DNA from 4 places in the Streptomyces sp. NPDC050264 genome. Region 1 is predicted to be linked to each of the others. Evidence: riboswitches for the same ligand, from Rfam matches in the RefSeq annotation. Region 1 holds a riboswitch; each other region holds the start of a gene.

Region 1 (7,700 bases):
CGCCCGGCGCAGCGGAAGAACCGGAAGGGCAACCCCAGGGGCAGCCTCGGCCCGAGCCGGGGGGCACCCGAGCCGAGTGGACCGGCTGGGGCGCCGCGCACACGGGCGCGGGGACACCCGCGGGCCGGACGCGCCCGCCCGGCGCGTGCCCACGGGATGCCCTTCAGTCAGTCCACAGGGACCAGTCCCCGCACGCATGCTTGCCACGGATATCGGATTCCACTATCGGCGGGACCTCATGATCCACGACCAGGAAGGTTCCATGAGCCGGCGGCGCGGGGTCACGGCGAACACCACTGCACCGGGCGGGCGTTGAACGGAGATGCTGGGCCGGAACTCTCGTCCGGGCAGTCCGACGACCCGTGCACATCCCGGACCCGGGAACTATCCGTAGAGGCATGCAACCGCGGACCTGCCGGGCCGGAAAATCCTTCGACCAACCATGTGCCGGTGGGGCACCCTCCGCGGCATGACCGCGCCCGCCTTCATCCCCGGCCTTGAACTCTCCCGCCGCTTCTACCTCGAAGCCGTACGCCCCGTCCTGGACCAGGCGGTCCCCGCACTCGTGCACTCCGCCGCCCGTCTCGGCAGCGGCTCGGAAGTCCTCGGATTCGACACCGCCCGCTCCGCCGACCACGAGTGGGGACCCCGCCTGCAAATCTTCCTGAGCCCGCAGGACGCGACCCGCCACGGGGCAAGGATCAGGGAACTGCTCACCGACCGCCTGCCGAAGGTCTTCTGCGGCTACCCGACCCACTTCGCCCCCACCGGCGAGGCGCGTATCGGGGTCATGCAGGTGACAAACGGGCCCGTCCGCCACCGAGTCGACGTCACCGATCCGGGCGCCTGGTTCAGCGCGCACCTGGGCTTCGACCCACGCCGGGACGTCAGCCCGACGGACTGGCTTGCCACCCCCACCCAACGCCTCGCCGAGGTCACCGCCGGCGCCGTCTTCCATGACGGACTCGACGGACGCGAACAACTGGGCCCGGCACGCGCCAATCTCGACTGGTATCCCCACGATCTCTGGCTGTACCTGCTGGCCTGCCAGTGGCAGCGCATCTCCCAGGAAGAGGCCTTCGTAGGCCGCTGCGGCGAGGTGGGCGACGAGCTGGGCTCCGCCGTCGTCGCCGCTCGACTGGTACGCGATCTGATGCGGCTCTGTCTGCTGATGGACCGGCGCTACCCGCCCTACAGCAAGTGGCTCGGCTCCGCCTTCGCGCTCACCTCGCGTGCCGCCGATTTCACCCCGGTCCTGTCCGCTGTGCTCGCCGCCCCCGACTGGCACGTCCGCGAACAACACCTCGCACGCGCCTACGAGATCACCGCCGCCCTGCACAACCAGCTGGCCCTCACCGACCCGGTCGACCCGGCTACAAGGCCCTACCACAGCCGTCCGTTCCAGGTACTCCACGCCGAACGCTTCACCGCCGCTCTGATCGCCCGGATCACCGACCCCGCGGTCCGCGCTCTGCCGATGGTCGGGGCCGTCGACCAGTTCATCGACAGCACCGATGTCCTCGGGCGGCCCGAACTGACCCGCGCCGCCACCCACACCACGCTCACGAATCGACACCAAAGTCGATGAGAGGTCGCAGGGTCAGCGCCAGGCCTGCCGTTCCCGGCCGCGGGGGTCGTCGACCTGGGTCCATTCGGCGTCGATGCGCATCGTGGCCCGGCGCTCGTCGTCGTACGGGTCCCGGCCGGGGTCGCCGGTCCTGGCGAAGCGGACCCACGTCGCGTGCATACGGGCGGCGAGATCCGCGGGGGGCTTGTCAGGGCCGAGCAGGGCGGCGGATCCGCGCAGTTGTGGAAGGTGGGCGGCGTCGAGGACGAAGGACAGCTCGGCCGCGTGGGTGGCGCCGAGTTCTCCGCCCAGGGCGTGGGAGCGCCACGCGAACTCGTAGGTGCAGGTGGCGGATTCGGGGTGGGCGGCATGTGCGCCGGCCGGGGCCCAGCTCCCTGCGCCGAACAGCGCGTCGCCCATGATGGCGGAACGCAGTTCGCCCAAGGACGCCTCGGGGCGTGCCTTCCGGTAGGCCTCGACGAGCCGTACCGGCGCAGACCCTGCTCGACGTCGCCGAGTGGCTGCGGCGCCGTCGGCGCATCGCTGAGGCGCGCGGGCCGCTCACCGAGGCCCTGGAGATCTTCCGTCGGCTGAGCGCACGCCCGTGGATCGAGAGGGCCGGGCCGAAGCGCGCGCCGCGGGCCTCGACATCACGGATGCGGCGCCCGGCGCGCTCGCCGAACTTTCCCCGCAACAGCATCAGATCGTCCGGCTCGCCGCGCGTGGGCTGACCAACCGTGAGATCGGCGAGAAGGTCTTCCTCTGCCCGCGCACGGTCAGCTCGCACCTCTACAGGCAGCTTTCCCAAGCTGGGCATCACCGCCTGTTCCCAGCTACGCGACCTCATCGAAGGGGCCCTCGCGACGGCGGCCCATGAGTAGGAGGGAACCGGCCGGCCTGCCTGTACTCTTTCGCTCCGACAATGCAGCGACGGCCCGATCGCGGGCGCCTGCTGCACAGGGGAGGGTTGTGGGCTGTCGCAGCGGCGGTCGCAACGACAAGCATGCTGGTGACAACGGCCGCGCACGCCGAGGGCAGGGGCGACATCCGGGTCACCAAAACCATCGTTGATCACGGGACCAACGTCATCGTCGGCACCTCGAAAACGATCAAGTACCCGATCGCGATCACCGTCAAGGACAACTCCGGTGTCAAAGGGCTCACCCGAGTGAGCACCTTCAACCGGTCCAACGGCTATGGCTTCGGGGACTGGACCGGCACCTCGTGCGTCAAGAAGAGCGCGACGACGTCGGTGTGCACGGCCACGATGACGATCAAGCCGGAGTGGATCGCTTCCAGCGACGACATCGACTCCAACAAGGTCGCCGGCGTGTGGCAGGTCATCGCGACGGTGAAGGCGAACGACGGGGACTACTGGATCTCCGACAGCATTGCCCAGTACAAGGTGAAGCGCGCCTCCGTGTTGGTGACGAATGCTTCTCCGGAGCCGGTGAAGCGGGGCGCCAAGCTCACCGTCACGGGCAAACTGACCCGGGCCAACTGGGAAGACCGCAAGTACCACGGCTACTCGGGTCAACCGGTCACGCTCCAGTTCAAGAAGGCCGGCTCGTCGTCGTACACGACCGTCAAGAGCGTGAAGACGAACAGCACCGGCAACTTGAGCACCACCGTGACCGCGAGTGCGGCCGGTTCCTGGCGCTGGTCCTTCCCGGGCACCACCTCGACGGCCATGGTCGTCTCGACCGGGGACAACGTCCAGCTCAGGTGATCGGCACGTCGTGAGGTCTGCACGGGCCCGGCGCGGATGTCCATCCGCGCCGGGCCCGTAGCAATACGCACGGTTCGACGCGGCGGCCCCGTCCATCGCCACGTGCCTGGACAGGAGCCGTCCGGCTCCAGAGCACACGCGCTCCTCGGGTCGGCGCGGCGCCGCGGCGGGACTTCAGCGACCGCCATAACGTGGCCATATGAGTACAGAACGAGAAAACTCAGCACAAACCTGCCGACGTCTGCCGAGCATGCGAGGCATCGGCCTGGCGTGTGCCGTAGTCGTGGCGGGAGCCCTGATGACGGGGTGCGGCAATGACGACAGCAGTGCCGCCTCGACCGGCGCGCCCACCGGCCACGCCCACGCGTCGGGGACGCCCTCCGCATCGGCGAGCGGCCTCACCGAGGACCAGGCCGAGCGGAAAGCCCTCATTCCGAAGGCCAAGGTCAGCTACGACAAGGCGTTGGAGACGGCGGTGAAGGCCGTGGACGGGTCGAAGCCGGTGTCGATCGAGCTCAAGGGCCCGGCCGACAAGCCAGGCTGGGATGCCAAAGTAGCGATGGACGACGGTACGGAGCACACCGTTCGCGTCGACGCCGTCACCGGCAAGGCCGACAAGGCGCAGCCGGAATCCGATCAGGACGGCGACGACAAGCAGGAACTCGCCGGCCGGCTGGGCAAGGCCAAGGTGACCCCGCAGCAGGCCGCGCAGACCGCGACGGACAAGACCAAGGGCACCGTCACCTCCGTCGAACTCGACGACACCGACCAGGGCGGGCCCATGTGGTCCGTCGACGTTGTCACCACGAAGGATTGGAACAAGACGACCTACGACATCGACGCGACCGACCGCAAGGTTCTCCGCGAGCACACCGACCGGGACTGACCCGCACTCGCACGCGTTCGCCGGAAGAGCGGGTGCGCGGGGTCAGGAGCCGAGGTTCCTCAGGTCCACAGCGAGCGAGCTGATGGCCGCGGGATTGCGCGGGCTTTCGACGAGGTCGACGTAGTCGAGGACGACGATCCGGTCGTTCTTGACGGCGGAGACGTTGGCGAGCGGACTGTAGGAGGTGAGGAACTTCCGCTTCTGTTCCGCGGTGGTGTCCCCGTAGTTGTTGATCACGATGACCTCGGGGTCGCGGGCGACGACGGTTTCCCAGCCCACGGTCACCCAGCTGTCCTTGAGGTCTTTCATGATGTTGTCGCCGCCGGCCTTGGTGATGATGTCGTGGGGTCCGGCGTAGGCACCGGATGTGAAGGGCTTGTCCTGCCCGCTGTCATAGAGGAACACCCGCGGCCGCTCGGCGCCCTTCGGGGCGCTCGCCTGTGCCTGGGCGACTTGCTTGCGGAAGGAGGCGATGAGCGTCTCGGACCGGTCCTCGACATCGAAGACCGTGCCCAGGTTCCGCAGGTCCGTGTACAGCGCGTCGAGCGGCGCCATCACCCCGCGCGCTCTGCCCTGTCCGTTGCGGCAGGACTCGCTGAGCAGGTAGGAGTCGACGCCGACTTGGTGCAGGGCCTGCGGTGTGAAGCCTTCGCCTTCGTTGAATCCGTAGTTCCAGCCCGCGAAGACCAGGTCGGCGCGTGCGTCGAGGATCAGCTCCTTGGTGATCTGCTTCTTGGACAGCCATCCGGTCTTCTGGTAGCCGTCCTTCCAGGGCACGGTCGTGAGCGGCGAGTGCGTTACGGACCATGGCCTGGACGGCGACGCCCACGGCCGCCAGACCGGCGCCGACGACGGCGGCCAGCACGGCACGCGGGAAGCGGAGTTCCCAGACGATGAGGTAGGAGGAGACGTCGTCCGGGGCTATGGACCCGCCGGTCAGTCCCGCCCACAGGTAGCGCAGTGCCTCGCCCCACGAGAGCCCCGATGCTCCGATGCCCGCGCCGCAGGCGAGGGAGAGGGGGAGCACGACACACAGGCCGGTCACGAGCAGAGGCAGCGGGACGCGCCGGGTTGGGGAGGTCCCTCTGTTCGTGCCGCGGGGCGGTACGGCGGGTATTCGGGTGCGGAGCGTGGCCACAGGCGGATCGCTTTCGCCTCGGGCCGCGCACCTGCGTGATCAAGAAGGAGCAGCTCCGGACGGCGCCGTACGCAGCACCTCTCGCAGTCCACGGCGATTGACAGGAGCTTCACCACCGCGGGTAATCGGGCTCACGGAACCTCTTGCGAGGCTCCGCCTACCGTTGCGGGTCAGCGCCGGACTTCGACCGGACTTCCCCCACGAGGCGCCTGAAGCATAGCGGGTGCTCCAGGCCCCCATCGTCCTCGCATCGCAGCCGTCGCCGACGACACTCCGACCCCAACTGCCCCACCGAGCCGTCTCGCTGGGCCGAGGCCACGTTCGTCATACGTCGTTCAGCTCGGCCACCCTGGTGATGATGGCGTCGGCGACGCTCTCCTGAGGCCAGGGGAAGATGCGGGTGGCGGCGTGCTGGTGGGCGAGGCCGTGCAGGCAGACCCAGAGGGTGACGGCGTCCAGCTGGGGATCGGTGGCCGTCGACTGTCCGGCGGCGACACAGTCGGCGAGGGCTTCGGCGAGGAACTGCAGGGCGGTCGCGCCGAGGGTGGTCAGTTCCTCCTCGGTCAGCGAGCTGTCGCCCAGGGTCGGCATCCACAGGCCGCCGAACATGGTGCGGTAGCGCGCGGGGTGGTCCTGGGCGTAGCCGAGGTAGGCGCGGCACAGGGCGTAGAGGCGGTCCCGCGGATCGTCGCCCGCCTCGTCCACGGCGGTGCGCAGATGGGCCTCGAGCGCGGCGAACTCCCGTCGGACGACGGCCAGCATGATGGCCGGCTGGTCGGGGAAGTGCGGGTAGATCGACGGGGCGGCGATGCCGATCTTGCGGGCGACGGACCGCAGGGTGATCGTCCGCTCGTCGCCGGTCTCGTCCAGCAGCGCGGCGGCGGCATCGACGATGTCCTCCCGCAGACGGCCGCCCTCGCCGCGCCGGTTGCGTACGCGGGCGGCGCGCTTCGGTGTGTCCTGACTCGTCACATCGGTCTCTTTCATCCTCGTAACCTTACGCGCAAAAGTTTATTGGCGTAAGCCCTTGCTCGCGCTCCCTTAACGTGCGTAGCCTTACGACCGTAAGTTCAAGTTCGAGGCAGTGCGGAACGCAAGGAGAGAGCAATGTCAGGACCGTCCGTTTCCGTCGCCCGTCAGGAGCGGCGCACGCCCCTGAAGGTGACCGTCTCCGCCTGGGCCGTCCCGCTCCTGGTGCTCACCGGGTTCGCGTTCGTCGCGTTCGTGCCGGTCCTGATCGCGTTGATCGGCGCCCTGGCAGGGGCTCGCGACGCGGCGGTCAAGGCCGGTGCCGCACTGCTTGCTCTCGCCTACGCGATCCCGTTCGCCGTCTGGCAGTTGCGGCCGGAGGGCGCGCCGAGCCTGTCGAAGGACATCCACCCCGGTTTCGTCGGCCTGATCGTCGCGGCGTCCGCCGCGCTCCTGCTCGCCGTCCACGGCGTCCGCCGCCGCTGAAGAACCGCCCGCCCTCATCTCTCGAAGTCGCCACGGAAGGAACCCGACCATGTCCGTCACCCGCTCCCGCTTCGCCACGCGCCTTGCTGCGCTCACCCTTTCCCTCGCCGCGGCCGGTGGCGCCCTCGCGGTCACCGCCGCGCCCGCCGGGGCCGCCCCCGGCCCGGCGCACGCAGGCCGCCCCGACGCCGCCGTCGAATGCCGCGGACGGAGCACCGACCCCGACGCTCTCGTGCGCTACGGGACCGAAATACTGATCCACGCGCCGCTGAGCACCGTCTTCAGGACCCAGACGGACGTGGAGCGGTGGCCGTCCTGGCAGGACGCCGTCCTGTCCAGCGAGCGGCTCGACTCCGGTCCCCTGCGCCCCGGTTCCGCCTTCCGGTGGACCACCCCGGTGCCCGCCACCCCCGCGACGCCCGCCACCACCCTGACGGTCACCTCCACCGTCCAGCAGCTCCGGCGCGATGACTGCGTCCGCTGGACCGGACCGGCGACCGGCGAGGGGATTCACATCGACGAGGGCACCCACGTGTGGACCTTCACCAAGGTCAAGGGCGGCACCCTCGTCCGCACCGAGGAGACCTGGACCGGCGACCAGGCCGAGGCCGACGTCGACCTGTCGACCCAAGCGCTCGGCGCCGGCCTGGAGATCTGGCTGAAGGATCTGAAGGCCGCCGCGGAAACCCGCACCGGCTGCTGAACCCCGCTCTCATACGCAAAGCACGAGAGGAACCACCCACCATGACCTCCGTCCCGTCAACAGATGCGAAGACCCTGCTCGACGCCTGGCTCAGGCTCTGGAACGGCGATCTCTTCCTGGCCCCCGACATCGTCTCCGACGACTTCCGCCTCCATAGCGTCATGACCGACGGCAGCGACGGAAGTTCCGTGCGGGGTGCCGACGGGCTCGCCTCCTACGTCC
Region 2 (7,700 bases), on a different contig from region 1:
TGACGTTCTTGAACTCGGTGAGGCCCTTCTGGGACTCCGGCGAGGAGAGGTTGGACTTCCACTTCCCGCCCTCCTCCTTGGCGATGGAGCCGCCGGCGTCGTAGACGAAGGACATGGCCGCGTACCAGTCGCGCGTCGGCTGGAACCAGGCGTTGAACTTGTCACCCTGCTTCTTCTGGATCTTGTCCAGGTCGCCGGTGAGCTCCTTGTACGTCTTCGGCGTCGCCTTGACCCCGGACGCGGACGCGATGTCCTTGCGCCAGGTCGCGATGCGGCCACCGGCGTAGTACGGCACGCCGTAGGTCTTGCCGTCGTACGTCACCGAGGCCTTGAGGCCGTCGAGCCACTGGTCCGAGTTCTCGAACTTCGCCGTGTCGACGGGAGCCAGGGCGCCCTTGACCATGTAGCTGAGCATCTCGGTGTTGCCCATCTCGACCACGTCCGGCACCTTGTCGGTGGCGAGCACGGCGTCGAGCTTGGCGGGCTTGTCCGGCCAGCCGTAGTACTCGTGGTTGATCTTGATGCCCGGGTGCTTCTTCACGATCGCGGCGTCCGCGGCCTTGACCAGCTCCGGCCAGTTGTTCTGGGCGTCGACCGTCAGCCAGACGGTCAGCTCCTTGGCGTCCGCCCCCGCGTTGCCGGACTTGTCGTCACTGTCGCCACATGCCGCGACCGAGAACATCATGCCCGCGATACCGATAGCCGCTATGAGCTTGCGCTTCACGCCACCCTCCTCAGGGATGCCAGCAACCCCCCTGCCCACCGCGGTGACTTGAGACGAGTACGACCTGTGGGGCTGGGACCTGGTCGTGAATGGTGTAGACCAGTACCGGGAGCTTGGCCCAGACCAATAGAGGTGTCAAGGGTGGCCGAGAAAGGTCTGTGCGTCCGTTATCGGAACGACACCCGCCGGGCGCCACAAGGGTGTTGGGCCGCCCGCGGGACCGCTCCCATCGTCCGGTGCGTGGACTAGACCAGACGGTCACCGGACGGTATAAGAAGGGATCACGGAGCGTACGGGGAGTCCCCCGGAGCGAGCCGTGCCACGATGTGAGCCGTGGCCGATGGGTACGTCGGCCGCATCGGCACAGGAGCCGGGAAGGCGGAGCATGAGCACCGATGTGAGCAGTGCGGAGAACGAGAGCGGGGCGCCCGTCCGTACCGCACGCGTGCCCAAGTACTACCGCCTGAAGAAGCACCTGCTCGACATGACGGAGACCCTGCCGCCGGGCACGCCCGTGCCGCCGGAGCGCACGCTCGCCGCCGAGTTCGACACCTCCCGCACCACCGTCCGCCAGGCGCTGCAGGAGCTGGTCGTCGAGGGCCGCCTGGAGCGCATCCAGGGCAAGGGCACGTTCGTCGCCAAGCCCAAGGTGTCGCAGGCGCTCCAACTCACCTCGTACACCGAGGACATGAGGGCGCAAGGTCTCGAGCCGACCTCGCAGCTGCTCGACATCGGATACGTCACCGCCGACGACACGCTCGCCGGGCTGCTCGACATCACCGCCGGTGGACGCGTGCTGCGCATCGAGCGGCTGCGCCTCGCCAGCGGCGAGCCGATGGCCATCGAGACCACACACCTTTCGGCCAAGCGCTTTCCGGCCCTGCGCCGCTCGCTCGTCAAGTACACGTCCCTCTACACGGCCCTCGCCGAGGTCTACGACGTACGGCTCGCCGAGGCCGAGGAGACCATCGAGACGTCGCTGGCCACGCCGCGCGAAGCCGGCCTGCTCGGCACCGACGTGGGCCTGCCGATGCTGATGCTCTCCCGCCACTCGATCGACGGCTCCGGCCAGCCGGTGGAGTGGGTGCGCTCGGTGTACCGGGGCGACCGGTACAAGTTCGTGGCGCGGCTGAAGCGCCCCCTGGACTGAGCGGTCAGCCATTTCGCTGACGTCCGTTATCCGGACGGGGCTTCCATAGATCAAGACTCTCGCCTAGATTTCCCGCACGTTAAACGTGAGATAAGTGGGACCTGGGCCAGCGAGGGGACGGAGCCGCGAAATGTCCGATGCGCCGAAAAGCGCGCCACAAGGTGCGCAAGAAGTGGGAAGACCGGTGGTGACACCGGTCCGCGTCGTCATCGGACTGTGCCTCGTCGCGCCGTTCGTGGCGATGCTCTGGGTCAGCTCCTACGCCAAGATCGACCCGACCTTCATCGGTATCCCGTTCTTCTACTGGTACCAGATGCTCTGGGTGCTCATCTCGACGGCGCTCACGATGATCGCGTACAAGCTGTGGCAGCGTGACCAGCGCGGCCGCAAGGCATCGGCATCCGCATCGTCCTCGGGGAGCCAGCGATGAACGGCGGCGTCAACGGTGTCGCGCTCACCGTCTTCATCATCTTCTTCGTGGCCGTCACGGTCATGGGCTTCCTCGCCGCGCGCTGGCGCCGGTCCGAGAACGACTCGCTGGACGAATGGGGCCTGGGCGGCCGCTCGTTCGGCACCTGGGTCACCTGGTTCCTGCTCGGTGGCGACCTCTACACGGCGTACACCTTCGTCGCCGTCCCCGCGGCGATCTACGCGGCGGGCGCGTCCGGCTTCTTCGCGGTGCCGTACACGATCCTGGTCTACCCGCTGATCTTCACGTTCCTGCCGCGCCTGTGGTCGGTCTCGCACAAGCACGGGTACGTCACGACGTCGGACTTCGTGCGCGGCCGCTTCGGCTCGAAGGGCCTCTCGCTGGCCGTCGCCATCACCGGCATCCTGGCCACGATGCCGTACATCGCGCTCCAACTGGTCGGCATCCAGGCCGTGCTCGACGTGATGGGCGTCGGCGGCGGCGAGGGCACCAACTGGTTCATCAAGGACCTGCCGCTGCTGATCGCCTTCGGTGTGCTCGCGGCGTACACGTACTCCTCGGGCCTGCGGGCCCCCGCGCTGATCGCGTTCGTCAAGGACGGCCTGATCTACATCGTGATCCTGGTCGCCATCATCTACATCCCGATCAAGCTGGGCGGCTTCGACGACATCTTCGCCGCGGCCGGCAAGAAGTTCGAGCAGCTCAATCCCGCGACAGGGAAACCCGTCGGGGCCCTCGCACCCGGTGAATCGGGCACGTGGACCTACGCGACCCTGGCTCTCGGCTCGGCTCTCGCGCTGTTCATGTACCCGCACTCGATCACGGCGACCCTGTCGTCCAAGAGCCGCAACGTGATCCGCCGCAACACCACGATCCTCCCGCTGTACTCGCTCATGCTGGGCCTGCTCGCGCTGCTCGGGTTCATGGCGATCGCGGCCGGGATCAAGGTGCAGAACGGGCAGTTGGCGATCCCGCAGCTCTTCGAGAACATGTTCCCCGACTGGTTCACGGGTGTCGCCTTCGCCGCCATCGGTATCGGCGCGCTGGTCCCGGCGGCGATCATGTCGATCGCCGCGGCGAACCTCTTCACCCGCAACATCTACAAGGACTTCATCAAGCCCGACGCGACGCCCGCGCAGGAGACCAAGGTCTCCAAGCTCGTGTCGCTGCTCGTGAAGGTCGGCGCGCTCGCCTTCGTCCTGACCATGGACAAGACCGTCGCCATCAACTTCCAGCTGCTCGGCGGCATCTGGATCCTGCAGACCATGCCGGCGCTGGTGGGCGGTCTGTTCACGCGCTGGTTCCACCGGTGGGCGCTGCTCGCCGGCTGGGCGGTCGGCATGGTCTACGGCACGCTCGCCGCGTACGGGGTCGCGTCGCCGACGCAGAAGCACTTCGGCGGCTCCTCGGACGAGATCCCCGGCATCGGGGAGATCGGCTACATCGGTCTGACGGCGTTCGTGATGAACGTGATCGTGACCGTGGTCCTGACCTTCGTCCTGAAGGCCGTGAAGGCTCCGGAGGGCGTCGACGAGACGTCGCCCGCGGACTACACCGCCGACGCCGGCGACAAGGGAGTACAGGTGGAACTGCCCACCGTCGGAGCGGGCGGCCACTAGCGGCCGTCCCCCGCCTCCCGAAGGACGGGCCCCTCCCTTGCGGAGGGGCCCGTCCCTTTATCGTGACCCAGCACCTTTCGCACCACCCGCCCCGGAGGAATCATGACCGCCCCCATCGTGCTCGACAGCGACCCCGGCATAGACGACGCCGTCGCGCTGCAATACCTGCTCGGCACCGGGCTGTGGGACCTCAAGGCCTACACGACCGTCGGCGGCAACGTGCCCGCGACGCAGACCTTCCGCAACGGGCGGGCGCTCGCCCGGGCCTTCGGCATCGACGGCGACATCACCGTGCACCGGGGCGCGGGCCGCCCGCTGACCCGCCTTCCGTACGCGGCCGCCGGCGAGTTCCACGGCTCCACGGGACTCGGCGCCGAGCGACTGCCCGACTCGGCCGTGCCCGAGCACACCGAGTCCTCGGCGCAGGCGCTGCTCCGGCTCTCGCGCGAGTACGAGGGCGAGCTGACGGTGTGCGCGACGGGCCCGCTCACCAATGTGGCGCTCGCCCTGAGCGAGGACCCCGACTTCGCCCGGCGTGTGAAGCGGCTCGTCTTCATGGGCGGGGCGGCCGAGATACCCGGGAACATCACGCCCGTCGCCGAGTTCAACGCGTGGGCGGACCCCGACGCGGCGGACCTCGTCGTCTCCTCCGGCATTCCGTACACGATGGTCGGGCTCGACGCGACGCACGGCTGGCGGTTCGGGCCCGCGGAGCTGGCGACGCTGGAGGCGGCCGGTCCCGGCATGGAGCTGACCGCACGGCTGATGCGCTTCTACCTCGGCGCCTACGAGGAGGCCGGAGGCTCCCCCCTGCACGACCCGCTCGCCGTCGGCGTGTGCGCGGACGAGTCGTTCATCACGGCGGCCGAGGGCACCGTCGTGGTGGAGTGCGCGAGCGAACTCACCCGCGGCAAGACGGTGTTCATCCCCTACGACTCCGATTACCCCCGCGAGTACTACACGGAGTCGCCCCTGGTGAACGCCCGCGCCAAGCATCGCGGCCGGGTCGCCCTGGGCACCGGCCCGCGTAACTTCACAGAGGATTTCGTGGCCACGCTGCTGAAGCGGCCCGCGGCCGTGTGACTCCCACCGTGGGGCCCGGTCGACACAAGATGTGGGCCTGCCGCGATGGCCCGGCACAACATGTATGCTCGCTCTCGCTGCAGCCGCAGGGGAATCCGGTGCAAATCCGGAACTGTCCCGCAACGGTGAACGTATGCGCCCAAAGTGGCGCCCGCGTGAGTCCGACGACCTGCCGCAGCACACCCGGGCCGTCCGGCCCGGGTGTCGACGACGTCCGGGCCTCGCGGAATGGGCCGGTGACGACGGCGCCCCGTGCGCGCCGGAGCCACTCCTTCCCGCAGGCCCCGAGCCGAGCGAGGGAGAGCCCCACGTGACCATCGCGCCGCCCGCCGAACCGGTCTCAGCCGCACCGCAAGACGCTCCGGGCACCGCGCTGCTGCGCACCCTGACCGAGCTGACCGCCGACCTCCGGGGCGCCGACCCCGGCCGGGTGGCCGCCGCAGCGCTGCGCGGCCGCAGCGCCCGCGCCGACGAGGCCGAGCTGCGCGAACTCGCCACCGAGGCCGCGGCCGGGCTGATCTCCGAGGACCCGGTCTACTCCCGGCTCGCCGCCCGGCTCCTCACGCTCTCCATCGCCGCCGAGGCCGCCTCGCAGGGCGTGACCTCCTTCACCGGGTCCGTCGCCGTCGGCCACCGCGAGGGCCTGATCGCCGACCGCACCGCGGAGTTCGTCCGCGTACACGCCGCGCGCCTCGACGCGCTCATCGACACCGCGGCCGACGACCGCTTCGGCTACTTCGGTCTGCGCACCCTGCACAGCCGCTACCTGCTGCGCCACCCGATCACCCGCGCGGTCATCGAGACCCCGCAGCACTTCATGCTGCGCGTCGCGTCGGGTCTCGCGGAGGACGACAGCGCCCGCGCCGTCGACGAGGTCAGCGCGCTGTACGGCCTGATGAGCCGCCTGGACTACCTGCCCTCCTCCCCCACCCTCTTCAACTCGGGCACCCGGCACCCGCAGATGTCGAGCTGCTACCTCCTCGACTCCCCGCTGGACGAGCTCGACTCGATCTACGACCGCTACCACCAGGTGGCCCGGCTCTCCAAGCACGCCGGCGGCATCGGACTCTCGTACTCCCGCATCCGCAGCCGGGGTTCGCTGATCCGCGGGACGAACGGGCACTCCAACGGCATCGTGCCGTTCCTGAAGACCCTGGACGCGTCGGTCGCCGCCGTGAACCAGGGCGGCCGCCGCAAGGGCGCCGCCGCCGTCTACCTGGAGACGTGGCACTCCGACATCGAGGAGTTCCTGGAGCTGCGCGACAACACCGGCGAGGACGCGCGCCGCACCCACAACCTGAACCTCGCGCACTGGATCCCCGACGAGTTCATGCGCCGGGTCGCCGAGGGCGCCGACTGGTCGCTGTTCTCGCCGGCCGACGTGCCGGAGTTCGTGGACCTGTGGGGCGCGGAGTTCGAGGCCGCGTACAAGAAGGCGGAGGCCGACGGGAAGGCCCTGAAGACCATCCCCGCCCGTGACCTGTACGGCCGCATGATGCGCACGCTCGCACAGACCGGCAACGGCTGGCTGACGTTCAAGGACGCCGCGAACCGCACCGCCAACCAGACGGCGGAGCCCGGCCACACCGTCCACTCCTCGAACCTGTGCACCGAGATCCTGGAGGTGACGGACGACGGCGAGACCGCCGTCTGCAACCTGGGCTCGGTCAACCTCGGCGCCCTCGTGGACACGGCCGCCGGCGACATCGACTGGGAGCGGCTCGACGAGACCGTCCGCACCGCCGTCACGTTCCTGGACCGCGTCGTCGACATCAACTTCTACCCGACCGAACAGGCGGGCCGCTCCAACGCCCGTTGGCGGCCGGTCGGCCTCGGCGCGATGGGCCTGCAGGACGTCTTCTTCAAGCTGCGCCTGCCCTTCGACTCGCCGCAAGCCAGGGCGCTCTCGACGCGGATCCAGGAGCGCATCATGCTCGCCGCGTACGAGGCCTCGGCGGACCTCGCCGAGCGCAACGGCCCGCTGCCCGCCTGGGAGAAGACCCGCACCGCGCGCGGCGTCCTGCACCCCGACCACTACGCCGACGCCCAGCTGACCTGGCCGGAGCGGTGGGCCGCGCTGCGGGAACGTATCGCCGCCGTCGGCATGCGCAACTCGCTGCTCCTCGCCATCGCGCCCACCGCGACGATCGCCTCGATCGCGGGCGTCTACGAGTGCATCGAGCCGCAGGTCTCCAACCTGTTCAAGCGCGAGACGCTGTCGGGCGAGTTCCTCCAGGTCAACGCGTACCTGGTCGACGAGCTCAAGCGGCTCGGCGTGTGGGACGCGCAGACCCGGGAGGCGCTGCGCGAGTCCAACGGCTCGGTGCAGGGCTTCACCTGGATCCCGGACGACGTCCGTGACCTCTACCGCACCGCGTGGGAGATCCCGCAGCGCGGCCTCATCGACATGGCGGCGGCGCGCACCCCGTTCCTCGACCAGGCCCAGTCCCTCAACCTGTTCCTGGAGACGCCGACCATCGGCAAGCTCTCCTCGATGTACGCGTACGCCTGGAAGTCGGGCCTGAAGACGACGTACTACCTGCGTTCGCGCCCCGCGACGCGCATCGCCCGCGCGGCGGGCCGCTCCACCGTCCCCGTACAGACCGTGCCCGAGACCGACGCGGTCGCCTGCTCCCTGGAAAACCCCGAGTCCTGCGAGGCCTGCCAGTAATGTCCGACACCACCCCCGCCACC
Region 3 (7,700 bases), on a different contig from region 1:
TAACTGGTGGCGGCGCTCGCCGCGAGCGTGTTCAGCAGGGCGGTGCCGATCGAACCGCCCACCTGCTGCATGGTGTTGACCGTCGCGGAGGCCACCCCCGCGTCCTCGGCGGCGATGCCGCTGGTGGCCAGTGCCATGGCGGGCGGCATCACGGCGCCCAGGCCCGCGCCGATCAGCAGCAGCTGCGGCAGCACGTGCGTGGCGAAGCCGGAGTCCAGGCCGATCCCGGTCAGCCAGGCCATACCGACCGCGGCGACGGCGAACCCGGCGGGAATGACGATCTTCGGGCCGATCCGCGGCACCAGAACCGTGGTGGAGATCTGCGCCATGACCATCAGAGCGGCCATCATCGGCAGGAACGCGACGCCGGTCCTGGTGGGGCTGAAGCCGAGGTTCAGCTGCAGGTAGTACGTGAGGAACAGGAACACGCCGAACATGCCCGCGCCGGTGATCAGGACGGTGACGAACGAGGCGGCCCGGTCCCGGTCGAGCAGGACGCGCATCGGCAGCAGCGGGTGCTTGGCCCGCGTCTGCCACCAGGTGAAGGCGGACAGCAGCACCGCGCCCGCGGCCAGGAAGCCCCAGGTCTGCGGGGAGCTCCAGTCGTGCGTCTCCGCGTTCGAGAACCCGTAGACGAGGGAGAAGAGCCCGGCGGAGACGAGCACCGTGCCGGGCAGGTCCAGCTTGGCGCCCGCGGCGTCGCGGTGGCTGCTCAGCAGGATCCAGCCGCCCACGAAGGCGGCGACGGCGAAGACGAGGTTCACGTACAGCGTCCAGCGCCAGTCGAGCGCGTCGGTCAGGAGGCCGCCGAGCAGCAGCCCGACCGCGCCGCCTGCCCCGGCGATCGCGCCGTAGACGCTGAACGCCTTGGCGCGCTCCTTGGCGTCGGTGAACGTGGTGTTGAGCAGGGACAGCGCGGCCGGGGCGAGCAGCGCGCCGAAGACGCCCTGCAGCGCGCGGGCCGTCACCAGCATCCCGAAGCTGGTGGACGCGCCGCCCAGTACGGAGGCGCCGGCGAAGCCCGCGACGCCGATGAGGAAGGCGGGCTTGCGGCCGAAGAGGTCGGCGATGCGGCCGCCGAGCAGCAGCAGGGAGGCGAAGGCCAGCGCGTACGCGGTGACGATCCACTGCCGGTTGCCGTCGGTGAAGCCGAGGTCCTGCTGGGCGGAGGGCAGCGCGATGTTCACGATCGTCGCGTCGAGCACGACCATCAGCTGCGCGATGCCGATGATGCCGAGGATCCACCAGCGCCTGGCCGAGACCTTCGGGTCGGGCGGAGCCGACGTGCCGGTGGCGTCGGCCAGTGTCGTCTGGGACATGTGGGGCCACTCCAGGAAAGCGAACTTTAAGAGAACGAAACGGTTTCGTTCTCGGCTTGATGAGCGTACGACTCTCGAAGCGAAACGGCAACGTTTCGCTTGGGAAGTGGGGAGTGATGAGCGCAACACGCATGGAAAGCGCCGGGAAAACACCGGTGCCCGGCGCTCCCACGAGGGGAGGCCGGGCGCCGGGAGGCCGGAACGGTGAAGCGTCAGTCCTTCTGCTGCACCGTCTGCAGGGCCGTGATGCAGACCGAGATCGCCTTCTGGAGCTCTTCGAGACGACGCACCATGTCGTCCTCGTAGATGTCGTCGATCTCCTGGACGTCGTCGAACGTCAGCTCCTCGAAGGCCTTCGTGGCCTTCTGCAGGCTGCTGTAGAACTTCGCGCGCCGTTCCTGCACCCGCAGCTCGGGGTCCGACTCGACGGCTTCCGCGACGAGCGTGCGCACGCTGTCGTAGGCCTCGCGGGCCCACTCGCCCGCCTCCTCGTCCTCGTCGAGCTCGTCGATCAGGGACAGGTGGCGCTCGGCCTCCTCGCGCAGCTGCCGCGGGGCCTCGATCTTCTGCCCGGCGGGCGTCTTGACCTGGCCCTCCTCGACGATCTTGCGCACGTACTCCAGGCGGTCGCCGGTCTTGGACTCCTCGGCGACGGCCTTCTTCATGTCGTCGGTGCGCACGATGTCGCGGGCCAGGCCCGAGCGGAGCACCGGGTCCTCGCCGAGGCGGTCCATCAGCGCCTTGCGCGCGGCCTCCGCGGTGCCCGGGTCGGCGAGGATCGCGGCCCGCAGCGCCGTCGGGTTCTCCGCGACCTCCAGGGCCTTGGTCGGACGGATGCCCTCCGCCTCGGCGGCCTCACTGATCGCCTGGCCGCGGACCGAGGCGGCGCCGGACCGGGAGACGTAGTACGACAGCCAGACATCGGCGTCCGGAAGCTCGACGTCGGCGCCCGGGGCGAGAGCCTCGAACTGCGGGACCACGCCGTCGTCCGCCGCCCTGTCCCACGCCTTGTAGAAGCGCATGACGCGGTCGGCCGAGCAGCCCGCCAGCTCGGCGAACTTCCGCGCCGAGACCTTGGGCGTCTCACCGGCCGGCTGGCCGCCGGGACGCACACTGCGGGCCACCTTCAGGGCGAAGGTCCAGCCGCCGGTGCGGGCGTAGACGCCGAACTCCTGGGCGTCGCGGGCGATGGACTCCGGTACCTCGCCGGAGACGTCGTCGTCCTCGTCCTCGGCCTGGGCCCCGACCTCGGTGCCGGCGGCCGGGGGCTGCCAGAAGTTCTCGGGCGCGGACGTGGCGGCGGCGCTGTCGGTCGTGCCGGTGGTGACGGAGGTGTCAGGTGTTTCGGATGTGCCGGTCGAAGGGGTCCACGTGTCGGCGGTGTCCCCCGGCTCGGCCCTCTCCTCGTCCGCGTCGGACTGGCGCGCCTCCGGCACGTCCGCCGCGGGGGTGGGCTCCGCGACGGTCGTGTCCCCGGCGTCCTCGCCGGACGGGACGGCTGCCTCGGACGAGTCGATGGCTACGGTCACGTAGGTGCTCCTGGGTGATCGGGCGCGTGCAGGTTGACGCGACACTTTACCGCTCCGACCGGGATGATTTACGCGTGTCACACCGCGCCCGGCGTGGCCCCGTCACCGGGCCCGCCGGTCGCAGCTCCCCCTCCTGCGCCCGGCGGGCCCGGGCCTCCACCGTGCGCCCCTGCGGGAGAACGAGGGCACGGGAGGCTCTGTGCGGCAGCATCTCAGTGAGAGCCTTCGGCGGGAGCGGGCCGAGTGACCCTTGTGGTGGGCCGAACGGCCCGCGTTCGCGTGCCCATCGAGTGCCCCTGCGTCACAGCGCCCCCTGCTCCCGTAGTTCACCGATCGCCGCCGCGTCGTAGCCGAACTCCTTCAGGACCGCCTCCGTGTGTTCGCCCACCGCCGGGACCGGGTCCATCCGGGGCTCCACGCCGTGCAGCCCCACCGGGGGCAGCAGCGCGCGGACGGGGCCGCCCGGGGTGGCGACGTCCCGCCAGCGGTCGCGGCCGGCCAGGACCGGGTGGTCCAGGAAGTCGGCGACGGTGTTGAGCCGGGCGTTCGCGACCTTGGCGCGTTCCAGGAGGGCGACGGCCTCCTGTGCGCCGAGTTCGGCGAAGCGGGCGGTGACGATCGCGTCGAGTTCGGCGCGGTGCGCGACCCGGGCCGAGTTGCGGTGGAAGCGCGGATCATCGGCCAGAGAGGCGTCGTCCAGGAACTCCGCGCAGAAGGAAGCCCACTCCCGTTCGTTCTGGATGGCCAGCAGGACCGTCTTGCCGTCCGCCGCGTCATAGGGGCCGTAGGGGGCGATCGTCGGGTGCGCTGCGCCGACCCGTTCCGGCTGCCGGCCCGAGTGCGCCGTGTAGTACGCGGGGTAGCCCATCCACTCCGCGAGCGCCTCGAACAGCGACACCTCCACCGCGCGTGCGGTGCCCGTGGCCCGCCGCTCGTACAGGGCGGTGAGGATGCCCGAGAACGCGTACATCCCGGCCGCGATGTCGGCGATCGCGATGCCGACCTTGGCCGGGGCGCCGGGGGCGCCCGTCACCGACAGGACGCCCGTCTCGCACTGCACCAGCAGGTCGTACGCCTTGCGGTGCGCCCACGGCCCGTCGGCTCCGTAGCCGGAGATGTCGCAGACGATCAACGCCGGGTGGCGCTGTGCCAACTCGCGCGCGGAGAGGCCGAGTCGGGCCGCCGCGCCGGGTGCGAGATTCTGCACGAAGACATCCGCTCCCGCCAGCAGCCGCTCCAGGACCGCACGGCCGCCGTCGGTCTTGACGTCGAGCGTCACCGAGTCCTTCGAGCGGTTCAGCCACACGAAGTGACTGGACTGGCCGTGCACCGTTTCGTCGTAGCCGCGCGCGAAGTCCCCCGCGCCGGGCCGCTCCACCTTGATCACGCGCGCGCCGAGGTCGGCGAGCTGGCGCGTGGCGAACGGCGCGGCCACCGCCTGTTCCAGGCTGACGACGGTGACGCCCTCAAGGGGCAGGCGGGCGGCGCTCATTCGGGGTCCTCCGTGCTCGGGCGGTGTCGTCGTGCTGCACGCTATGCGACGCCCGCGCCCGGGGCGGCGGGCCCCTACCCGCCCTCGGCGACCCGCGCCGACCAGCGCTGCTCGACCCTGGCGAGGCGCCAGTAGGCGATCGCCGCCGCCCACACCACCACGAACAGGCCGACGATGACGTAGCCGACGTTGTCCATATCGAGGCCGGCTATCCAGCCGGTCAGCGCGTCGGTGAGGTCGAGCTTCTCGTGCAGGACGCCGACGAGCTCGATGGTGCCGATGAAGAAGGCGACCGCGATCGACAGACCGGTGATGGTGAGGTTGTAGAACACCTTGCGCACCGGGTTGGAGAACGCCCACTGGTAGGCGAAGTTCATGAACGTCCCGTCGAGCGTGTCGAACAGGCTCATGCCCGCGGCGAACAGCAGCGGCAGGCACAGGATCGCGTACCACGGCAGACCCGCCGCCGCGCCACTGCCCGCCATCACCATCAACGTCACCTCGGTTGCCGTGTCGAAGCCGAGGCCGAAGAGGAAGCCGAGCGGATACATCTGCCCCGGGCGGGTGATCGATTTGGTGAAGCGGCCGAGGATCCGGTTCATGAACCCCCGTGAGGCCAGGTGCTGTTCCAGCTCCCGCTCGTCGTACGAGCCCTCGCGCATCGCCCGGAAGACCTTCAGGATGCCCAGCAGGGCCACGAGGTTGAGGGCGGCGATGAGGTACAGGAACGTACCCGAGACGGTGGTGCCGACGACGCCGAGCACCTGATGGGTGCTGGACTCGTCGTTCAGCAGGGTGCCCGCGAGGGCCGCGCCGCCCGCCACCAGGGCGGCCATCGCGACGACCACGCTGGAGTGGCCGAGCGCGAACCAGAACCCCACGGAGACGGGCCGCTTGCCGTCCGCCATCAGCTTGCGGGTCGTGTTGTCGATCGCGGCGATGTGGTCGGCGTCGAAGGCGTGCCGCATGCCGAGCGTGTACGCGGTGACGCCGAGGCCGATACCGAAGGCCTTGTTGCCGACCTCGTAGTGCTCGGGGACGACGAGGAGGAACAGCACGCCGAACGCGACGACGTGCAGGGCCGCGATCACCGCGATGAGACCCGCGGTGCGCACGGTGTCCTCGCGGCGCCAGCGGAAAGTGGCAGGGGGGTGCGGGCCGGTGGGCCGCGCAGGGGAGTTCCCGGGCAGGGTCATGCCTTGATCACGCTCCAGCACCTCGTGGAATCACTTTGTGAGATGCCGCGGCCGGTCTCCTGGCTTACGGGCGTGCCACGCCGCTCCTGCCTTCCCAGCGGCCCTGCGGCAGCCAGTGACGTGTGGAGCGGTGCGCTTCGCGCCGGCCCGAGGGCGGCGCGAAACCCGATCACAGTGGCGAGGGCCGCTCCGGACTTGACCCCTGGGGGCCGTCACCGGTCTTCCCGAGCACCACGGCCCGACCACCCTAGTCGACGCACTCCCCGGCGCCGCGGGCGGCTATCGCCCCCGGCGCTCGCGCGACCGCCCGATCTCCTCGTAGGCCTTGTCGCTGCCCTCCCAATGGGAGCCCTCCACCGACTTGCCGGGCTCCAGGTCCTTGTAGACCTCGAAGAAGTGGGTGATCTCCAGGCGGTCGAACTCGGGGATGTCCTCGATGTCCTGGATCGAGGCGTGGCGCGGGTCATGGGCGGGGACACAGAGGACCTTCTCGTCCGGTCCCTTCTCGTCGCTCATCACGAACATGCCGATCGCCCGGCACTCGATGGTGCAGCCGGGGAACGTCGCGTCGTCGGTCAGCACGAGCGCGTCCAGCGGATCGCCGTCACGGCCGAGCGTGCCGTCGATGTAGCCGTAGTCCGCGGGGTACTGGGTCGAGGTGAACAGCATCCGGTCGAGCCGGATACGCCCCAGCTCGTGATCCATCTCGTACTTGTTCCTGGAGCCCTGCGGTATCTCCACGATCACGTCGAACGCGTCGCCGCGCGCCTCGCTGCCGCCCAATGTGGCCTCCTTGCCCCATTGCCGCCCGCTCAGATGCCACCGAGTGTGCGCCGTGCGGGGCGAGGGCGGAACCCCTCGGACCGCGGGGTGTCAGATCTCGGGGGTGATGGGGAATACCAGTTCGGGGCGGTCCCATGCGACGGCGGGCGGCCGCGCGAGCGCGGTCCCGGTGCGCAGCGCGCCCACGCTCCGGTAGAAGCCCTCGGCGGGCGGATGCGAGACGACGCGCACGTGGTCGAGGTCCGCGGCGCGGGCCTCGTCCCGCATGTGGGAGACGAGCAGCCGCCCGATGCCGAGGCCCTGCGCGTCATCGGCGACGAACATCAGGTCCAGCTCCGGCGGGGCGACGATCAGGGAGTAGAAGCCGAGGACCCGGTCGTCCGCGCGGGCGGCCGCGACGAACACCCGGTGCGCCTCGATGTAGTCCGGGCCCACCCGGTAGTCCGCGACCATCGCCGTGTACGGGGCCTCGTAGGCGCGGGAGGCGCGCACGAGCCGGGTGAGGCGCCTGGCGTCGCGCGCCGTGGCGCGCCGCACCGTGACGGCAGGGCCGCTGCCGGCGCGCGTAATGCTCGAGGTCATACAGCGAGTATTACGCATCCGGGGGCGGGGTCAGCCCGTGGGTACCGTCGAGTGGACCTGGCGCAGGAACGCGGCGTTGTCGGGGGTGCGGCGCAGCTTGTCCAGAAGTGCCTCGTAGGACGACTGGCCCTCGCGGCCCTGGAGGGCCCGGCGGAGTCCGCGTACAGCGGTCGACTCGGGGGCGGACAGCAGGAGTTCCTCGCGGCGCGTGCCGGACGGGGTGATGTCGACGGCGGGGTGGACGCGGCGGTCGGCGAGCGCGCGGTCGAGGCGCAGCTCCATGTTGCCGGTGCTCTTGAGCTCCTCGAAGAAGTAGTCGTCGGCGCGCGAACCCGTGTCCACCAGGGCTGTGGCGAGGATCGTCAGGGAGCCGGCCTCCTCGGTGTTGCGGGCCGCGCCGAACAGGCGCTTCGGGCCGATGAGCGCGGCGGCGTCGACGCCGCCGGACAGGGTGCGGCCGCCCGCTGACGCGGCGTTGTTGTGGGCGCGGCACAGCCGGGTGAGGGAGTCGAGCAGGAGCACCACGTCGCGGCCCTGCTCGACGAGGCGCTTGGCGCGCTCGATGGCGAGCTCGGCGAGCGCGATGTGGGCCTTGGCGGGCTGGTCGAACGTCGAGGCGTACACCTCGCCGCGCACGGAGCGCCGCATGTCGGTGACCTCCTCGGGGCGTTCGTCGACGAGCACCACCATCAGATGGGCCTCGGGGTGGTTCACGGCGACCGCGGCGGCGAGCTGCTGCAGCAGGACGGTCTTGCCGGTCTTCGGCGGCGCGACGATCAGGCCGCGCTGGCCCTTGCCG
Region 4 (7,700 bases), on a different contig from region 1:
TCCTCCGAAGCAGAGCGCGAACTGGCTCGACCGGTACCTCGAGGCCGTGTGGTCCGGGAAATCGCTGCCCGACATGCCCAACACCCCACGGTGGTCGTCATGAACCCACGTCAGCTTCTTCCGGTGTGGCTGCGAGCCGTCCCCGGCCTGCGGTGGCCCTGGCTGCTCGCCGTATCCGGAGTATGCGCGGCCGGCGTCTGGCTGGGGAGGGTCGCCGGCCGGGAGGACACCCTGGTGCTCCTGCTGCTGCTCGCCCCGCTGCTGCCCCTCGTATGGGTCGCCGTCAGCTACGGCGGCAAGGCCGACCCCTTCGCGCCGGTCGTCCGTACGACCCCGGCCGGAGGCTTGCGACTGCTGCTCCTGCGGACCGGAGTCGTCCTGACCATCTCTCTGCCACTGCTCGCCGCCGCCGGCCTGGCCGGGTTGAGCGGCTCGCTCTGGGCGGCGGCCTGGCTGATGCCGTGCCTGACCCTGACCCTCGCCACGCTCGTTCTCAGCTCCTACATCGGCTGCTTGCTCGGCGCCGGCGCGGTGGCCATCACGTGGTTTCTGGGAGTCTCGGCCCTCACCCGGCTGTCCGTACGGCCGGACCGGCAGGCCACTTCCTGGCGCCCTGTCCTTCTCGAAGTCCTCATGGATCTTCTCAACTTCGGTTCCCAGTTCCTCTGGGCGCTGGCCGCGGGCGTACTGACCCTTCTCCTCACCCTCCGCCGTGAGTCCTTCGACGACTTGAGGTCCCGATGATCAGCGCTCGCAGAGTAACCGTCCGCCACCGGCGCACCACCGCGGTCGACAGCCTCTATCTGGAGTTGCCCCACGGCGTCCACGGTCTGCTGGGTCCAAACGGTTCTGGGAAGAGTTCACTGCTTGCCGTGCTGGCGACGGCGACAGGTCCGGCCGAAGGTGAACTCAGGCTTCTGGGCAGGGATCCCGGCCGCGCCGCCGAACGGCGGGAGATCCGCCGCAGGCTCGGCTATCTGCCGCAGAAGTGTGAGATGTTCCGCGGATTCACGGTCCGCGAGTGTGTCGGCTACGCCGCCTGGCTGAAGGACATGCCCACCCGTACAGGGGCATCGGCGGTGGAGTGCGCGGTGGAGAGGGTCGGCCTGAGCGCCCGTATCGACGTGAAGTACCGCTCCCTCTCCGGCGGTATGCAACGCCGCGTCGGGATCGCTCAGGCCTTGGTGAACCGGCCGGAACTCCTGCTCCTCGACGAGCCGACGAACGGCCTCGACCCAGCACAGCGCGATCAACTGCACCTGCTGCTGAAGGAACTGAGCGCCACAACCGCGGTCGTCATGGCCACCCATCTGATGGAGGACGTGGAGGGTTGCTGCAACAGCGTGGTCGTGCTCAAGGACGGGCGCAAACGGTTCGCCGGCTCGCTGGACGAGCTGCGCTCGGCGGGCGGCTACACACGAGTGATCGCGGACGGCCCGGACGGCCGACCGTGACAGCCGCACGGAAGCCCCCGGAAGCAGTGCGGCGGCCCGGAATATGCCGCTGATCACCCGCACACGGACTCGGTGCGTACACCTCGTCCCCCAGGAGCGACCCCCAGTCCGCTGTGCCCGCTGCCGACCGGTGGAGTGACCAGGGTCGGTATTCAAAGATCATCAAGTTGGTGGATCACGGTGAGGTCATACGTCGCCATGAACTGCCCGATCAGGAACGGGAGTTGCCGGCTCCACTCATACCGCGGGCCGCGACAGGCCGTCCGCGCGTGGAGGATCGGCAGGTCATCGACGGGATGGTCTACAAGATCCGCACCGGGATCTCCTGGCGCGACCTGCCGGAACGACTCGTCAACGACCTGGCGCAGCGGCCCTGCCTGGGTACCGATGGCGGGTGGTTCGAAGGCCACGGCGTGCATGGTGGCGGTCGCGTCGGGGCGGGCGAAGGGCGCGCTGCCGGTGGCGAGGCAGCAGAGTGTGGCGCCGAGGGAGAACCGGTCGCTGGCAGGCCCCGCGGGTTGCCCTCGCAGGCGTTCGGGAGCAATGAAGTCCAGCGAGCCGACCGCGCCGTCCGTGGCTGTGTGGCCCGCGTTGTCGGACAGGGCTGCGATGCCGAAATCAGTGAGTACGGCGCTGCCGTCCGCCCGCATCAGCACATTGGCAGGCTTCACATCTCTGTGCAGAGCCCCCACGGAGTGGACTGCCTCCACAGCAGCAAGCACTTCGACACCCACACGTGCGGTCTCAGCGGGCGGTAATGGGCCGCGCACCTTCAGACGATCGCCCTCGCTTCGGACAAGACACGCCGCATCGACGTCTGTTGTTCCTGCCCGTACCCGACGGCGTGCAGGTCCTTGATGGCTACGGCACGCTGCAGAAGATGGTCCCAGGCGCGCCACACAGTGCCCATACCGCCACGGCCCAGGAGCTCAGCGAGTACGTATCCATCGGCGACAACTCGTCCGCCCACACTCTCGATCACGTGGAGACAACCCACACGTTCCGTGGTAACCCTCCAGCCACACGTTTTCGACTCTGGCAGCGGCTGGGCCAGGACCGCCGCCGGCCGTTATCGAGGCGAGACGAGCAAGCCGGCCTGCCTCACCTGCCTGTTCCAGGAGGCCGCCGACCTCGGCCCGGCTCGTTCGACACGGCGACCGCGGCGACCAGCCGCCGGTACGGGCCGGTGATCGGCAAACGCGCATGGCGTCGGTGACGGCCCTCGCCCGCACGCCGTCCGGGTCCACCCGCGCATGCGCATGCAAGTGAGTGGACCACTGGCGAAAGCACGGCGGCCCCGGGCTGCTTGACCGGTCCTCGATGCCGCACGAGATGCCCATCTCGGCGGCGATGTGCGCAATCGGACGCGCTTTGCAGCGATCGATCAACCGGCGGCGACCTTCCACGGAGAGGGGGCCGTTGGCGTGGGTCATAGTTGGCCCACGAAGAAGCTGGTGCTGGCGACTGCGAGGAGCAAGTAGCCGCCCGGGAAAGCGATGTTGTGGAAGACGCGTGCGCGGACGTGCGCCAGGACCGCGCCGATGAAGAACGCGGTCAAGCCGATTCCTGCCGCCAGGCCCAGCCAACGGACCCCGAGAAGCCCCACAAGAAGGCCGGCAGCGCCCGCGAGTTTGAGGGTCGCCAGGTACGGCACCGCAGCCGGCGGGAGTCGAACCTCTGCGGAGTTCGCCAGCACGAACGGTGCCCGCACGTAGTCCGCGACCGCAATGAACGCGTTCGCGACGACGCACCCAACAGTGGCGATGAACAGTACGTGGCTCACGAGTGGTACGACCCCACGACGACAAACGGTTCCGGTCGAACCGGCGCTCCCACGGCGCGGCTGATCAGGTCTCGCAGCTGAGCGGCTTGCGGCAGTCCCACCAACGGATTCTCCGCTGCCTCCTCCAGCTCGAGGGCCAGGATGAAGTCCGGCCCCGACTCACTGGAGTACGCCGTGTGGACCACGCCCCGGGGTGATGCCGCGTGGAGGGCGGCGAACACCCTCGCACGTTGCGACCGGACCTCGGCAGCCGTGCCGCTGTCGGTGCGGAACCGCACCATCTGTAGGCTCATGACGTTGTCATCTCCTCGGGATGCGAACAGGAACGGGTTGAACCGACCGTCCTGACGTCCGCAAGCCCGGAAAGGTGACACCCATGCCGATCACGGTCGAAGAATTCGAGACCGCACGACCGCATCTGCTGTCGGCTGCCCACCGCATGCTCGGCTCGGCCCATGACGCCCAAGACGCCGTCCAGACGGCATGGTTGCGGGTCATGACCGCCCGATCCTCACCATCGATCGAGAACCCGTCGGCCTGGCTCACGACCGTCACCGCCAGGGTCTGCCTGGACGAGCTGCGTGCCCGACGCCGTCGCAACCAAGCGCCGCTGCTCGCGGACGCCATCCCGGCCGCAGAACTGGCCGCGGACGAAGCACTCCTCCGCACAGAGGACGTCTCCCGGGCGCTCATGGTCTTGTTGAACCAGTTGACCCCGTCCCAACGGGTCGCGTACGTCCTGCATGACCTGTTCTCCATGCCGTTCGACCAAGTTGCCCACGTGCTGGGCGGGACAGTGCCCAGTGCCAAGAAACACGCCAGCAGGGCCCGACAACGCCTCGGCGGCGCCCAGCACGCCTCGGAGCGGAACAGCCGACCGGACCAGCAGATCGTCGAAGCCTTCCTGACAGCGGCCCGAACCGGGGATACGCGCAGAATGATCCAACTGCTCGCGCCCGACAGCGTCCGCGACGCCGACGCTGCGCTCCTGCCTCGCGGAGCCCGCACCGCCGTCATCGGTGCTGTCGACATCGCCACCGAGACCGTGCGCTTCCGCGATCGCATTCAGTCGGCTTGCCGACTCACCGTCAACAACAAACCGGTGTACCTCATCGCGCCGGGAGGACATCCCCTCGCCACGATCGAGATCAGCACAGCCGATCAGAAGGTCACGAGAATCGCGCTGCGATCGGCCCGAGCCGACGACCATTTCGCGGCCGCCCCACCGTCAACAACTCCCTGACCCGGGTCATCGCCGCACTGTATGCGTCGGACCAGCTCATGGACCTTTCCGGCAGGGCGCTCATCGGCGCCGAACTGGGCGCACAGCTGGGCGTGACGGACGTCGACGGCAGCGCACCACGCTCTCTGCGGTACACGCACGGCGGCCCTGCGGAGCTGCATGCCAGCCTGCGGTGACATGGTTCCGCCCAGGTTGTCAGGCTGGTTGATTTCTCCGGCAACCGCACGATCCGTGTGGTGCCTGCGCTCACCGGAGCGGGCTGTGATCCCGTCGCTGGACCAGCCGAGGGCGCACCGGATGGCCGGGGCGGCGACGTCGCCCGGATGGTCGCGGACGCCTGGGCCGCCATGGAGCAGGACCGCGGAAGCTCAGCGGAGCGCGGCCACCAGCGCGTCGCTCGCCGAGCACCACACCTGGCGTGCCTCGGTGAACCCCTGGCGCAGCAGCGTCTCGATGTGCCACCGGGTCGAGGTGGGGCGATCGCGCCGCGGCTGGTCGGTCCGAGGCTGTCGAGGATCGCCGAGCAGCGCGAAACGTTCGGCCGCCGCCTCGGCGAGGAGGGGATCGCGGGCCGCCTCACCCCACCAGTCGGCCCAGTCCAGGGCTCCGTGGCGGCGCTGGTGTGTCCGGCGGTCGGTGTGCAGCGTGTGGAGGGCGGCGTTGATGCGGGGAGCGGACTCGTCCTTCATGTGGTCGGCGTTCAGGAACACCCCGCCTTCGCGCAGCAGGCCGGCCAGGGTGCCGTACAGCCGGTCGAGCGGCTCGGTGTCGAGCCAGTGCAGCGCTGTGGCGGTGACCACAGCGTCGTACGACGGATACGGGAGGCGTGCGGTCCACGCGGCGTCGGTCAGGTCGGCCTCGACGAAGGACACGCGCTCGTCCCCGGCGAAGTGGCCGCGGGCGATGGTCAGCAGGAGCGGATCGATGTCCACGCAGGTGACGTCGGCGTCGGGGAGCCGGCGCAGCAGCCGGTCCGAGATGCTGCCGGTGCCACAGGCCAGGTCGAGGACGCGCGGCGTGCGGCCCGCCACGGCCTCGACCGTGTCGACCATGACCCTGAAGCGCTCTTCCCGGTCGGGCATGTACCACTCCTGCTGGCGGTCCCAACTGGTCTGCCAGGCGTGCCAGTTGGAAAGGTGCGTCGCTGTCATGGGGTGGTGCTTCCTCTCGCGGGCCTCCGGGGCGGGCCGGGCCACCGCCGGTCTCTCGTGTCGTACTGCTCGGTCCTGCGTTCCGGACCGTGCTGATCGACATTGTGTGCCGAGTCGCGAGAGGCGCGCACAGGGGGCCCGGTCCCCGTGCCGAACGGTGCCCGGGGCGACCGGGTTCCCGCGCCCTTCACCTCGTACGCCACAATGAGGGCACAAGGCGACGGGGACCAGGAAGCCGGTGCGATTCCGGCGCGGTCCCGCCACTGTGACCGGGGAGCGAATCTCCCGCACGCCACTGCCCGTTGACGCGGGCGGGAAGGCGGAGGCGAGCGACGATCCGGAAGCCAGGAGACTGACCCGTCGCCGGTCTGACGTCAGGGGCGAGGACACCCCGGAGAGGATCGACTGTGACGACGCATGCCCGGACGGGGCCGGGGCACCGGCCGGAACCCGGCAGGCGAGGCGTGCTGGCCGCCGGAGGAGCCCTGGCGCTCGCCGCGTCCGGACTGCTCACCGGCTGCGGCGGCGACGCGAAGGACGGGGGAGGCGGCGACAGGTTCCGTGCCGCGTTCACCTCGGGCGGCTCGCAGGAGACCCTCGACCCGCACGTCGCCCCGAACTTCGTCGACCAGGCCCGCGCCAAGGCCCTCTACGACACGCTCGGCACGTACGCCGACGACATGTCGGTGCGCAAGCGGCTCGCGGAGTCCTGGGAGAGCGACGCGTCCGGTACCCGGTGGCGGGTACGGCTGCGTGCGGCCCGGTTCCACGACGGGAGGCCGGTCACCGCCAAGGACGTTCTCTACAGTTACCGGCGCGCCGCCGGCCCCGAGGTCGGCTCGCCCTCGCAGGTGCTGCTCTCCGCGATCGACTTCACCGCGAGCAAGGCGGACGGCGACCGGTCCGTCGTCTTCGTCCTGAAGGCGCCGAACTTCGAGTTCCCCACCGTGTTCGCCGGCCCCGGCACCGAGATCATCCCCGCCGGGACGACGGACTTCCGCGAGCCGATCGGCTCCGGTCCCTTCACCTACGTGTCGTTCACCCCCGGCGGCACCGCCCGCTACCGGCGCTGGGCGGACCACTGGGACGGCGCTCCGCACATCGCCGAACTGGAGATCGTCCCCGCGAACGAGGAGTCCGCGCGGCTCAACGCCCTGCTGTCCGGGCAGGTGCACTACGCGGCCGACATGGCCGGCGCCTCGGTGGAACGGCTGAAGAAGGACGGCTCGACCCGCCTGCTGACCGCCGAGCGCGCCACCGCCCAGCAACTCCTGTTGCGCACCGGCCGTGAGCCGTTCACCGATCCACGGCTGATACGCGCCGTACAACTGGGCATCGACCGGCCGGCGCTGGTCCGTATCGCGCTGGCCGGGCACGGCGAGGTCGGCAACGACTTGTTCGGCGTGGGCCTGCGCGGCTACCCCGACGGCCTCGCGCCCCGGGAACGGGACGTCGGCACGGCGAGGAAGCTTGTGAAGGAGGCCGGCGCGGACGGGCTGCACCTCACCGTGGAGACCAGCTCGGTCGACGCGGCATGGGAACCCGCGGCCGACCTGATGACACGGAACCTGCGGGAGATCGGGCTGAGGCTGACCGCCAACACCCGCGCGTCCAGCACGTACTTCAGCGAGATCAGGACCAAGGGCGTCGCCGCCTTCAACACCAGCTCCACCCTTCCCGTCTCCGACTTCCTGCAGCAGCGGGTCCGGGGAGGGGCTGCCCGCAACCAGACCCAGTACGCCTCGGAGAAGTTCGACGCGCTGCTCGACCGGGCCCGTACCACCCGGGACGAGCAGGACCGGCTGAGCCTGCTCGCCCGCGCCCAGAAGATCGCCCGCGCCGAGTCCGGGCTCCTGGTGTGGGCGTTCTCCGACGCCAACGACGCCATCAGCCGGTCGGTCAGTGGTCTGCGGGCCGCGCCGCCCAACTCGCACGACTGGGCCCGCTTCGACCGGGTCCGCCTCACCTGACGTGCGCGCCTACGTGCTGCGGCGCTCCCTGCTGGCGCTCCTGCAGTGCCTGGTGGTGCTGGTCGCCGTGTTCGCCGTCGGCGCGCTCCTGCCCGGAGA

Evidence for each region. A riboswitch is a leader RNA that binds a small molecule or an ion and turns the genes downstream of it on or off. The one in region 1 is predicted to bind cobalamin.
Region 2: linked by a shared signal. The riboswitch ahead of AB0J02_RS25390 (ribonucleoside-diphosphate reductase subunit alpha) and the one ahead of AB0J02_RS42425 (iron chelate uptake ABC transporter family permease subunit) in region 1 are both predicted to bind cobalamin.
Region 3: linked by a shared signal. The riboswitch ahead of AB0J02_RS23815 (HoxN/HupN/NixA family nickel/cobalt transporter) and the one ahead of AB0J02_RS42425 (iron chelate uptake ABC transporter family permease subunit) in region 1 are both predicted to bind cobalamin.
Region 4: linked by a shared signal. The riboswitch ahead of AB0J02_RS12120 (ABC transporter substrate-binding protein) and the one ahead of AB0J02_RS42425 (iron chelate uptake ABC transporter family permease subunit) in region 1 are both predicted to bind cobalamin.

The regions. Positions count from the first base shown of each region.
Region 1 covers NZ_JBFAKV010000051.1:8,245-15,944, forward strand. Annotated here, with positions in the region: gene AB0J02_RS42395 (DUF4037 domain-containing protein) at 470-1,588, shown strand; partial or broken gene AB0J02_RS42400 (carboxylesterase family protein) at 1,601-2,059, opposite strand; partial or broken gene AB0J02_RS42405 (helix-turn-helix transcriptional regulator) at 2,059-2,448, shown strand; gene AB0J02_RS42410 (hypothetical protein) at 2,571-3,296, shown strand; gene AB0J02_RS42415 (PepSY domain-containing protein) at 3,547-4,182, shown strand; partial or broken gene AB0J02_RS42420 (ABC transporter substrate-binding protein) at 4,225-4,968, opposite strand; partial or broken gene AB0J02_RS42425 (iron chelate uptake ABC transporter family permease subunit) at 4,970-5,320, opposite strand; cobalamin riboswitch at 5,419-5,560, opposite strand; gene AB0J02_RS42430 (TetR/AcrR family transcriptional regulator) at 5,645-6,307, opposite strand; gene AB0J02_RS42435 (hypothetical protein) at 6,428-6,775, shown strand; gene AB0J02_RS42440 (SRPBCC family protein) at 6,825-7,478, shown strand; gene AB0J02_RS42445 (ester cyclase) at 7,520-7,700, shown strand, end outside.
Region 2 covers NZ_JBFAKV010000014.1:200,385-208,084, forward strand. Annotated here, with positions in the region: gene AB0J02_RS25365 (extracellular solute-binding protein) at 1-724, opposite strand, end outside; gene AB0J02_RS25370 (GntR family transcriptional regulator) at 1,110-1,874, shown strand; gene AB0J02_RS25375 (DUF3311 domain-containing protein) at 2,005-2,304, shown strand; gene mctP (monocarboxylate uptake permease MctP) at 2,301-3,923, shown strand; gene AB0J02_RS25385 (nucleoside hydrolase) at 4,026-5,006, shown strand; cobalamin riboswitch at 5,064-5,198, shown strand; gene AB0J02_RS25390 (ribonucleoside-diphosphate reductase subunit alpha) at 5,317-7,677, shown strand; gene AB0J02_RS25395 (ribonucleotide-diphosphate reductase subunit beta) at 7,677-7,700, shown strand, end outside.
Region 3 covers NZ_JBFAKV010000013.1:106,187-113,886, reverse strand. Annotated here, with positions in the region: gene AB0J02_RS23830 (MFS transporter) at 1-1,319, opposite strand, end outside; gene AB0J02_RS23825 (hypothetical protein) at 1,532-2,848, opposite strand; gene AB0J02_RS23820 (CaiB/BaiF CoA-transferase family protein) at 3,150-4,340, opposite strand; gene AB0J02_RS23815 (HoxN/HupN/NixA family nickel/cobalt transporter) at 4,415-5,536, opposite strand; cobalamin riboswitch at 5,568-5,787, opposite strand; gene AB0J02_RS23810 (inorganic diphosphatase) at 5,816-6,319, opposite strand; gene AB0J02_RS23805 (GNAT family N-acetyltransferase) at 6,410-6,901, opposite strand; gene rho (transcription termination factor Rho) at 6,932-7,700, opposite strand, start outside.
Region 4 covers NZ_JBFAKV010000006.1:58,684-66,383, forward strand. Annotated here, with positions in the region: gene AB0J02_RS12065 (hypothetical protein) at 1-103, shown strand, start outside; gene AB0J02_RS12070 (zf-HC2 domain-containing protein) at 100-744, shown strand; gene AB0J02_RS12075 (ATP-binding cassette domain-containing protein) at 741-1,454, shown strand; partial or broken gene AB0J02_RS12080 (hypothetical protein) at 1,625-1,744, shown strand; partial or broken gene AB0J02_RS12085 (serine/threonine-protein kinase) at 1,874-2,353, opposite strand; partial or broken gene AB0J02_RS12090 (IS481 family transposase) at 2,783-2,887, opposite strand; gene AB0J02_RS12095 (DoxX family protein) at 2,884-3,237, opposite strand; gene AB0J02_RS12100 (hypothetical protein) at 3,234-3,530, opposite strand; gene AB0J02_RS12105 (sigma-70 family RNA polymerase sigma factor) at 3,614-4,480, shown strand; gene AB0J02_RS12110 (hypothetical protein) at 4,519-4,656, shown strand; gene AB0J02_RS12115 (class I SAM-dependent methyltransferase) at 4,849-5,631, opposite strand; cobalamin riboswitch at 5,858-5,986, shown strand; gene AB0J02_RS12120 (ABC transporter substrate-binding protein) at 6,039-7,601, shown strand; gene AB0J02_RS12125 (ABC transporter permease) at 7,603-7,700, shown strand, end outside.